2 regions of the Streptomyces griseochromogenes genome follow, and region 2 is predicted to be linked to the other one. Evidence: riboswitches for the same ligand, from Rfam matches in the RefSeq annotation. Region 2 holds a riboswitch; the other holds the start of a gene.
What was found. A riboswitch is a leader RNA that binds a small molecule or an ion and turns the genes downstream of it on or off. The one in region 2 is predicted to bind S-adenosylmethionine.

Region 1 (4,409 bases), 1.6 Mb from region 2:
CCCCGCGCCCGTGTCACCAGTCTCCTCCCCTTCCTGCTCTTCCTGCCGATGCGATTCCCGGCCTGGGTCGTGCTGCCCTTCTGGGCGGCTCTGCAGTGGCTCGCGGCGGGGCGTTCCGCGCAAGGGCCGGGGGTGGCGTACCTGGCGCATCTGGTGGGGTTCGGGGTGGGCTTCGTCTATGCGTGGGCGCGATTCCGTACGACTAGAGTGAAGGCCGCCGCAGCTCCGGTACCCGAGGGAGAGAACCAGTCGTGATCACCGCGATCGTCCTGATCAAGACCAGCGTGGACCGGATCCCCGAGATCGCGGAGCAGATCGCTTCGCTGGACTCGGTGAGTGAGGTCTTCTCCGTCACCGGTACCTATGACCTGATCGCCATGGTCCGGGTGCGGCAGCACGAGGATCTGGCCGAGGTGATTCCGGGGCGGATCAGCAAGATTCCGGGGGTCGAGGGCACGGATACGCATGTCGCTTTCCGGACGTACTCGCAGCATGATCTTGAGGCGGCGTTTTCGATCGGGTTGGACAACTGATCGGTTCAACGCCGCCTGGGCGTCTGCGAGGCGCGGTCGTCTTGCGGGTGCGGGTGCGTTGTGGTTTCTCGCGCAGTTCCCCGCGCCCCTGGGGCTGCCCTTCAGGCCGGCTTCAGACCGCGGGGACGCAGCGGCCTTCCTCGGTGCGGTACTGCCACTTGGCGCCGTCGCGGACCAGTTCCTTCACCGCCTTGACGAAGCGGTCCACGTGTTCGTCGGGCGTGCCCGCGCCGAAGCTCACCCGGATCGCGTTCAGGGACTTCTCGCCGGGGGCCGCCTCGGGGGCGCCGCATTCGCCCTGCGTCTGGGGGGCGGAGCCCAGCAGGGTGCGGACCAGGGGGTGGGCGCAGAACAGGCCGTCGCGGACGCCGATGCCGTACTCGGCGGAGAGGGCGGCGGCGAAGTGGGAGCTGTTCCAGCCGTCCACGACGAAGCTGATCACACCGACGCGCGGGGCGTCGTCGCCGAAGAGGGAGAGGATCCTGACCTCGGGGACCTCGGCGAGGCCCTCGCGGACCTCGGCGATCAGGTGCCGTTCACGGGCGACGAGGCTGTCGAAGCCGGCCTCGGTCAGCGCCTTGCAGGCGGAGGCGATGGAGTAGGCGCCGATGACGTTCGGGGAGCCCGCCTCGTGGCGGGCGGCGTTCTCGTGCCACTGAACGGCCACTCCCCCGTCCTCGCGCCGGGTGACCTTGCGGCTCGCGCCGCCGCCCGCGAGGTACGGCTCGGCGGCGACCAGCCAGTCGGCGCGGCCGGCCAGGACGCCGGAGCCGAAGGGGGCGTACAGCTTGTGGCCGGAGAAGGCGACCCAGTCGACGTCCAGCTCCTGGACCGAGACCGGGTGGTGCGGGGCCAGCTGAGCGGCGTCCAGGACGATCCGGGCGCCGTGGGCGTGGGCGGCGGCGGCCAGCTCGCGCACCGGCCACAGCTCGCCGGTGACGTTGGAGGCGCCGGTGACACAGACCAGGGCCGGGCCGTGGGGGTCCCGGTCGGCCAGGGCCCGCTCCAGGGTCTCCACGGCCTGCCGCGGGGTGCGCGGGGCGTTGAGGTAGGTGACGCGGGCGTCCTGCCAGGGCAGCAGGGAGGCGTGGTGCTCGGTCTCGAAGACGAAGACCTGGCAGTCGGCCGGGAGCGCGCGGGCGAGGAGGTTGAGGGAGTCCGTGGTCGAGCGGGTGAAGATGACCTGGTCGGCCTCGCGGCAGTCGAGGAACTCGGCGACCGTCCCGCGGGCGTTCTCGAACAGGTCGGTGGAGAGCTGGGAGAGGTAGCCGGCGCCACGGTGGACGCTGCCGTAGTACGGCGCGTAGGCCGCCACGTCGTCCCAGACGCGCTGCAGGGCGGGGGCGCTGGCCGCGTAGTCGAGGGCGGCGTAGGCGACTTCGCCGCCGGTCACGAGCGGGACAGTGACATCACGGCCCAGAACGGGCAGGTGGGCGCAAATGGACTGGGCGGAGGCAGCGGTGGAGACGGACATGGGGAACTCCCGTGAATGGCAAGGCGGAACCGCCGTGCGAGCGGGTGTGGCTCAAGCACGGAGGAAGTGAAAAGGGGGATGCGGAGGCGGGGCTCTACGCCCTATCGCATTCGCTTGCTCACGGGAGGCTCCTCGACGACCAGGACCCCTGGTGTGCGAGGGGTCCGCGCTTGCCGTAGACCTCGCTGCCTACGGCCTGGTCTTCACCCGGGGCACCCCGCCACGGACGGAGGGTTGCCGGACAGCCGGCCGGGGCCTTGTGGCTGTCACTCATGACCTGGACAGGAACGTACGTGAAGTGATCGCGGTCCCGCAACTCCTGTCCGGATCGCGGGACCGCGCCTCGGATCCGTTACCTGTTGCTCGCCGCCACCCAGCGCTCCAGCGTCCGCTTCGCCGCGGCCGAGTCGATCGACTCGGCCGCCTCGGCCATACCGGCCCGCAGCTGATCGGCCAGCGGCGCCCCGGTCGGCCGCAGAGCGACGAGCGCGGCCGCCGAGTTCAGCAGTACCGCGTCCCGGACGGGGCCCTTCTCGCCGTCCAGCACGCGCCGGGCCACTTCCGCGTTGTAGGACGCGTCGGCGCCGCGCAGGGCTTCCACGGGGACGAGTTCGATGCCGACGTCCCGCGGGTCGAAGCTCTCCTCGGTGACCTTGCCGTCCCTGACCACCCACACCCGGGAGGTGGAGGTGGTGGTCAGCTCGTCCAGGCCGTCGTCCCCGCGGAAGACCAGCGCGGAGTTGCCGCGCTCGGCGAGGACCCCGGCCACGATCGGCGCCATGCGCGGATCGGCGACACCGACGGCCTGGGCCCGCACCTTGGCCGGATTGGTCAGCGGACCGAGGACGTTGAAGGTCGTACGGATCCCCAGCTGGCCGCGCGCGGGGGCGACGTACCGCAGCGACGGGTGGAACTTCACCGCGAAGCAGATGGTGATGCCGGCCTCTTCGGCGACCTCGGCGACCCGCTGCGGGGTCAGGTTCAGATTGATGCCGAGCTTCTCCAGGACGTCGGAGGACCCGGAGGCGGAGGACGCGGCGCGGTTGCCGTGCTTGACGACCTTCGCTCCCGTGCCGGCGACCACGATCGAGGACATCGTGGAGATGTTCACCGTCTTGGCGCCGTCGCCGCCGGTGCCGACGATGTCGACGGCCGGCCCCGGCACCTCGATCACGTTGGCGTGCTCGTACATGGTCCGCACGAGGCCGGTGATCTCCTGCACCGTCTCGCCCTTGGCCCGCAGCGCCACCATGAATCCGGCGATCTGCGCGTCGGTCGCCTCCCCGCGCATGATCAGGTCCATCGCCCAGGCCGTGTCGTCGGCGGTGAGGTCCCGGCCGTCCAGCAGCCCGTTCAGCAGGGCGGGCCAGGAACGGCCCGCCGCGGTGTCGCCTCCAGCGGGGGTCACAGCGCTCATAGCCGCTCCTGTGTGTCTAGCAGAACAGTGTGATCCCACCCTATCCAGCCCGGGGCACGGCGAAGGGCCCCGTCCGGAAGCCGGACGGGGCCCTTCTGCGTGGCGTGGCGACGCGGGGATCAGTGGTGGCCGTGGCCGCTCGTGATCTCCTTGTACTCCTCGACGGACGGCTTCGGGATCTGGTTGTCCTCGCCGTAGTAGGCGTTGCTGAGCTTGGCGCGCAGCTTCTCGGACGTCTTCACCTTCCGCTCGACACCGTTCTCGTCGACCGTCGGGCCGATCTCGGCCGGCTCGTACTGGTGGTGGGCCGTGAGGGTGTGCAGCTGCTCCTGGCTGAGCGGCTCGTGGACCTCGATGAACTCACCGTGCGGCAGACGCTTGATGATGCCGGTCTCGCGACCGTGCAGCACCTTCTCGCGGTCGCGGCGCTGCAGGCCGAGGCAGATCCGCTTGGTGGCGATGAACGCGATGACCGGTCCGGCAAAGAAGAAGATCCGGACGAACCAGGTCACGTCGTTGATCGACAGGTGGAAGTGGGTGGCGATGAGGTCGTTGCCACCACCGACCAGGCCGACCATGTACACCGTGACCCAGGCGGCACCGAAGGCCGTACGGGTCGGGGCGTTGCGCGGGCGGTCCAGGATGTGGTGCTCGCTCTTGTCGCCGGTGACCCAGGACTCGATGAACGGGTAGACCGCGATCACGCCCAGGACCAGACCGAAGAGGACCAGCGGGATGAACACGCCGAGGACCAGCGTGTGACCCCAGAAGTTGATCTCCCAGCCCGGCATGTAGCGGACCAGACCCTCGGCGAAGCCCATGTACCAGTCGGGCTGGGCGCCGGTGGACACCTGGTCGGGGCGGTAGGGACCCATGGCCCAGATCGGGTTGATCTGGGTCACCGCGGCGATGGCCGCGATCACACCGAAGACCAGGAAGAAGAAGCCGCCCGCCTTGGCCATGTACACCGGCAGCAGCGGCATGC
Region 2 (4,409 bases):
AGGCCGCGCACGATGTTCTTGGACAGCTCGGTGCGGTCCACCCGGACGATCGTCCGGCGCCCTTCGCCGATCTCCGCCCGCAGCGCGGCCATCCGCTCGTTCACGTCCGTCCGGTGCGCCCGCTCCCGCAGGAAGTCCGCGTCCGCCCCGAGCCCGTGCACCCCGATCCGGGTCCCGGACGGGATGCCGGGTCCCAGTACCGCGTGACAGCAGTCGGTGAACGCGTCCGCCCACCGCCGGGTCAGGAACGCGGCCCGGTCCGCGCCCAGGATGCCGCTCAGCAGCTCCGCCGCGATGTCGTCGGGCAGCAGGCGGAAGTAGTCCGGCGGTGCCCACGGGGTGTGCGAGAAGTGGCCGATGCGCAGGTCGGGGCGGAGCCGGCGGAGCATCCGGGGGGCGAGCGCCAGGTGGTAGTCCTGGATCAGCACCGCCGCGCCGTCCGCGGCCTCCTCGGCCAGCGCCTCGGCGAAGGCCTGGTTGTACGCCTCGTACGCCGCCCACTGCCGCCGGAAGCCCGCGTCGAAGATCGGCTCCAGCGGGGTCTGGTACAGCATGTGGTGGACGAACCAGAGCACCGAGTTGGCGATGCCGTTGTACGCGTCGGTGAACACCGCCGCGTCGATGTCGAGCATGCGCACCCGCTGCCCGCCGGTCTCCTCGGCCGGCAGCAGCCCGCCGCCCGCGCGCCGTACCGCCTCCCGGTCGCCGTCGCCCAGCGTGGCGCACACCCACACGGCGTTGTGGTCCGGCCCGATGGCCGACAGCCCCGAGACCAGCCCGCCGCCGCCCCGCTTGGCGCGCAGCGAGCCGTCCTCGTGCACCTCGTACGAAACCGGGCCGCGGTTGGACGCGACCAGCACATCAGCAGTGTGCGCGGAAGCCATGGTCCTCAACCTAGCCCGGCCCCGAAACGCTCAAACGTGCGGTCTGCCCCAGAAGGGGGCTGTATACAGCCGTTCTCGCGCGCCCCTCAGGCCACCCGGCGTGCCGCGTACTCCGCGATCTCCGCCATCGGCGGCCGCTCCTCGGTGTCCACCGAGTAGGTGCGCGGCTCGAATCCGTCCTCGCCCCGCTCGAACTGGGTGAGCGAGGGCCGGACGAGGTGGCCGCGGGCCAGCCGCAGCTGGGCCGTGCGGTAGATCGCCGCGGCCATCCGGCCCAGGGCCTGCCCGTCCTGGTGACGGTGCTTGCGCACGCCGACGTCCACCTGGGCGAGGGCGTCCAGGCCCACCAGGTGCAGCGCGTCCACGAGCATGCCCAGCTCCACGCCGTAGCCCACCGGGAACGGCAGCTGCTCCAACAGGGAGCGGCGGGCCGCGTACTCGCCGCCGAGCGGCTGCACGAAACCGGCCAGCTGCGGCCAGTGCATGTTCAGCAGCGGGCGGGCCATCAGTTCCGTCACCCGGCCGCCCTGCCCCGCCGTCCTGCCGGGGGCGAGCGCATCCGGCTCGGCGCCGAGCGGGCGGTCGTACATGGCCTTGACGAGGTCGACGTCCGGGTCGGTGAGCAGCGGGCCGACGACCCCGGAGACGAAGTCGGAGGAGAACTCCTTCAGGTCGGCGTCGATGAAACAGACGATGTCCCCGCTGGTCACCAGCAGGGAGCGCCACAGCACCTCGCCCTTGCCGGGGACGGCCGGGATGCGGGGGAGGATGTCGTCGCGGTGGACGACCCGGGCGCCCGCGGCGGCCGCGACCTCGGAGGTGCGGTCGGTGGACCCGGAGTCGACGACGACGATCTCGTCGACCAGCGGGGACTGCTCCATGAGGTCGTGGCGGATGACCGCGACGATGTCGCCGACCGTCTCCTCCTCGTTGAGCGCGGGCAGCACGACGGAGACCGACTGACCCGTGCGCTGCTTGGCCGCCAGGATCTGACGGAGCGGGCGATCGGTCACGGACCAGGAGCGGGTGGCCAGCCAGCGCTCGACTTCTTCCAGCACAGTCAGCGGCTCCTCACGTTGTCTCGCGGTTCGGACGACTATCTCAACTGTCCTGGCCTTCGGTTACAGTCTTGAACAACGCCGATGACCATCGCATGTCGAGGGTCAACCGCGGGTTTACAACCACATACAGCTCATCCAGAGGGGCAGAGGGACACGGCCCGATGAAGCCCCGGCAACCCTCCAGTCGGTTCTCGTTCTCCAGCGAGGCTCCCGGCTAGGGAAGGTGCCAAATCCGTCTCACGGCGAGATGCGTCGTGAGGAAGATGAGGAGAAAGGGCCTCGCCTCCATGGCTGTGCAGACAGTTGCAAGCACCAGCAATCCCACCGTAGACCTCGGCCCCGCCGCTGCCCTGAGCTGCCGCGAGTGCGGTCACCGGGTTCCGCTCGGGCCGGTGTTCGCCTGCGAGGAGTGTTTCGGTCCGCTGGAGATCGCCTACGACTTCTCCGCCTACGGCACCGAGGAGCTGCGGGCGCGCATCGAGGCGGGCCCCGCGAACATCTGGCGGTACGCGCCGCTACTGCCCGTCCCCGCCGACGTGGCCGACAAGCCGAACATCAACCCGGGCTGGACCAAGCTCGTCAAGGCCGACAACCTCGCGCGTGAGCTGGGGGTGACCGGCGGGCTGTACGTGAAGGACGACTCCGGCAACCCGACGCACTCCTTCAAGGACCGGGTGGTCGCCCAGGCGCTGGAGGCGGCGCGAGCCTTCGGCTTCACGACCCTGTCCTGCTCCTCCACCGGCAACCTGGCCGGCGCCGTCGGCGCCGCGGCCGCCCGGGCCGGCTTCCGCTCCTGCGTGTTCATCCCGCACGACCTGGAGCAGGGCAAGGTCGTCATGGCCGCGGTCTACGGCGGCGAGCTGGTCGGCATCGAGGGCAACTACGACGATGTGAACCGCTTCTGCTCCGAGCTGATCGGCGACCCGGCCGGCGAGGGCTGGGGCTTCGTCAACGTCAACCTGCGGCCGTACTACGCGGAGGGGTCGAAGACCCTGGCGTACGAGATCTGCGAGCAGCTCGGCTGGCGGCTCCCGGACCAGATCGTGGTCCCGATCGCCTCCGGCTCCCAGCTCACGAAGATCGACAAGGGTCTGCAGGAGCTGATCAAGCTCGGGCTGGTCGAGGACAGGCCCTACAAGATCTTCGGCGCGCAGGCCGAGGGCTGCTCGCCGGTGTCGGTCGCCTTCAAGGAGGGCCACGACGTGGTCCGCCCGCAGAAGCCGAACACGATCGCCAAGTCCCTCGCCATCGGCAACCCGGCCGACGGCCCGTACGTCCTCGACATCGCCCGTCGTACCGGTGGTGCGGTGGAGGACGTGACCGACGAGCAGGTCGTGGACGCGATCAAGCTGCTGGCCCGGACCGAGGGCATCTTCGCGGAGACCGCCGGCGGGGTGACCGTGGGCGTGACGCGCAAGCTGATCGAGAACGGTGTGCTGGACCCGACGCTGACGACTGTCGTGCTGAACACGGGAGACGGTCTGAAGACGCTGGACGCGGTGGCCGGCACAGGGCTGACCGCCACCATTCGTCCCAGCCTGGAGTCGTTCCGCGAGGCCGGGCTCGTCTAGGGTCCGCCCCACTCGTTTCGTCCGCGGGCCGGTGGGGGCTGGTCGCGCCCACGCGGCGGAAGCCGCACATCGAACACAGCCCCGCGCCCCTGAGGCCGTACACCCGACCGGAGGTCACACGTCATGAGCGTCACCGTTCGCATCCCCACCATCCTGCGCACCTACACGGGCGGCCAGGCCGAGGTCGCCGCCCAGGGGGCGACCCTCGCCGAGGTCATCGAGGACCTGGAGAAGAACCACACCGGGATCGCCGCCCGGGTGCTGGACGACCAGGGCAAGCTGCGCCGATTCGTCAATGTCTACGTCAACGACGACGACGTCCGCTTCGAGCAGGGTCTTGAAACGGCGACCCCGGACGGTGCCGGTGTCTCCATCATTCCGGCCGTCGCCGGCGGCTGATCATTACCTTCGGTAACCGCGGTTACCGATTGTTCATCGAATGGCCTCCCCCGTGAGAGAAACGGAGGGGGCCATTCAGTGTGATTGAGCGCGGTACAGTTGGGGAACGCGTACCGGACCTGCGGGTCGCAGGCCCCGGATTTCACGCCGCGCGCCCGATAAGAAGCAGCCAAAGTATGCGGGCCGTATGCGGCTTTTGTGCCACTTTGAGTAGCCCGACTTACCCTGAAATCAGCCGAATTCTTGGCAGATTCCGGAACGGGCGCGTCCAGATTTCTCGTCCGATTGACCTGTTGCAGACGGCAGTTGGACAGATACATTCAGCCGCGGTCGACGCGTTCCGGCGCACGCCCCCGACCAATGGGGGGTGAGGTCTGACCCGGGTCCGCGAAGTGTGGATCTGTGCAAGGGCCAGTAATAGGGGAGTTAGGCATGGCTCAGGGCACCGTCAAGTGGTTCAACGCGGAGAAGGGGTACGGCTTCATCGCGGTCGA

Region 1: it holds a riboswitch for S-adenosylmethionine, as region 2 does, so the genes downstream of both, AVL59_RS37735 (aminotransferase class V-fold PLP-dependent enzyme) here and thrC (threonine synthase) in region 2, are expected to answer to the same signal.

The regions. Positions count from the first base shown of each region.
Region 1 covers NZ_CP016279.1:8,693,320-8,697,728, forward strand. The annotation lists gene AVL59_RS37725 (rhomboid family intramembrane serine protease) at 1-255, shown strand, start outside; gene AVL59_RS37730 (Lrp/AsnC family transcriptional regulator) at 252-533, shown strand; gene AVL59_RS37735 (aminotransferase class V-fold PLP-dependent enzyme) at 646-2,007, opposite strand; SAM riboswitch class IV at 2,169-2,285, opposite strand; gene trpD (anthranilate phosphoribosyltransferase) at 2,360-3,424, opposite strand; gene qcrB (cytochrome bc1 complex cytochrome b subunit) at 3,544-4,409, opposite strand, start outside.
Region 2 covers NZ_CP016279.1:10,291,645-10,296,053, reverse strand. The annotation lists gene AVL59_RS44945 (alpha,alpha-trehalose-phosphate synthase (UDP-forming)) at 1-884, opposite strand, end outside; gene AVL59_RS44940 (glucosyl-3-phosphoglycerate synthase) at 971-1,942, opposite strand; SAM riboswitch class I at 2,074-2,215, shown strand; gene thrC (threonine synthase) at 2,233-3,516, shown strand; gene AVL59_RS44930 (MoaD/ThiS family protein) at 3,640-3,915, shown strand; gene AVL59_RS44925 (cold-shock protein) at 4,348-4,409, shown strand, end outside.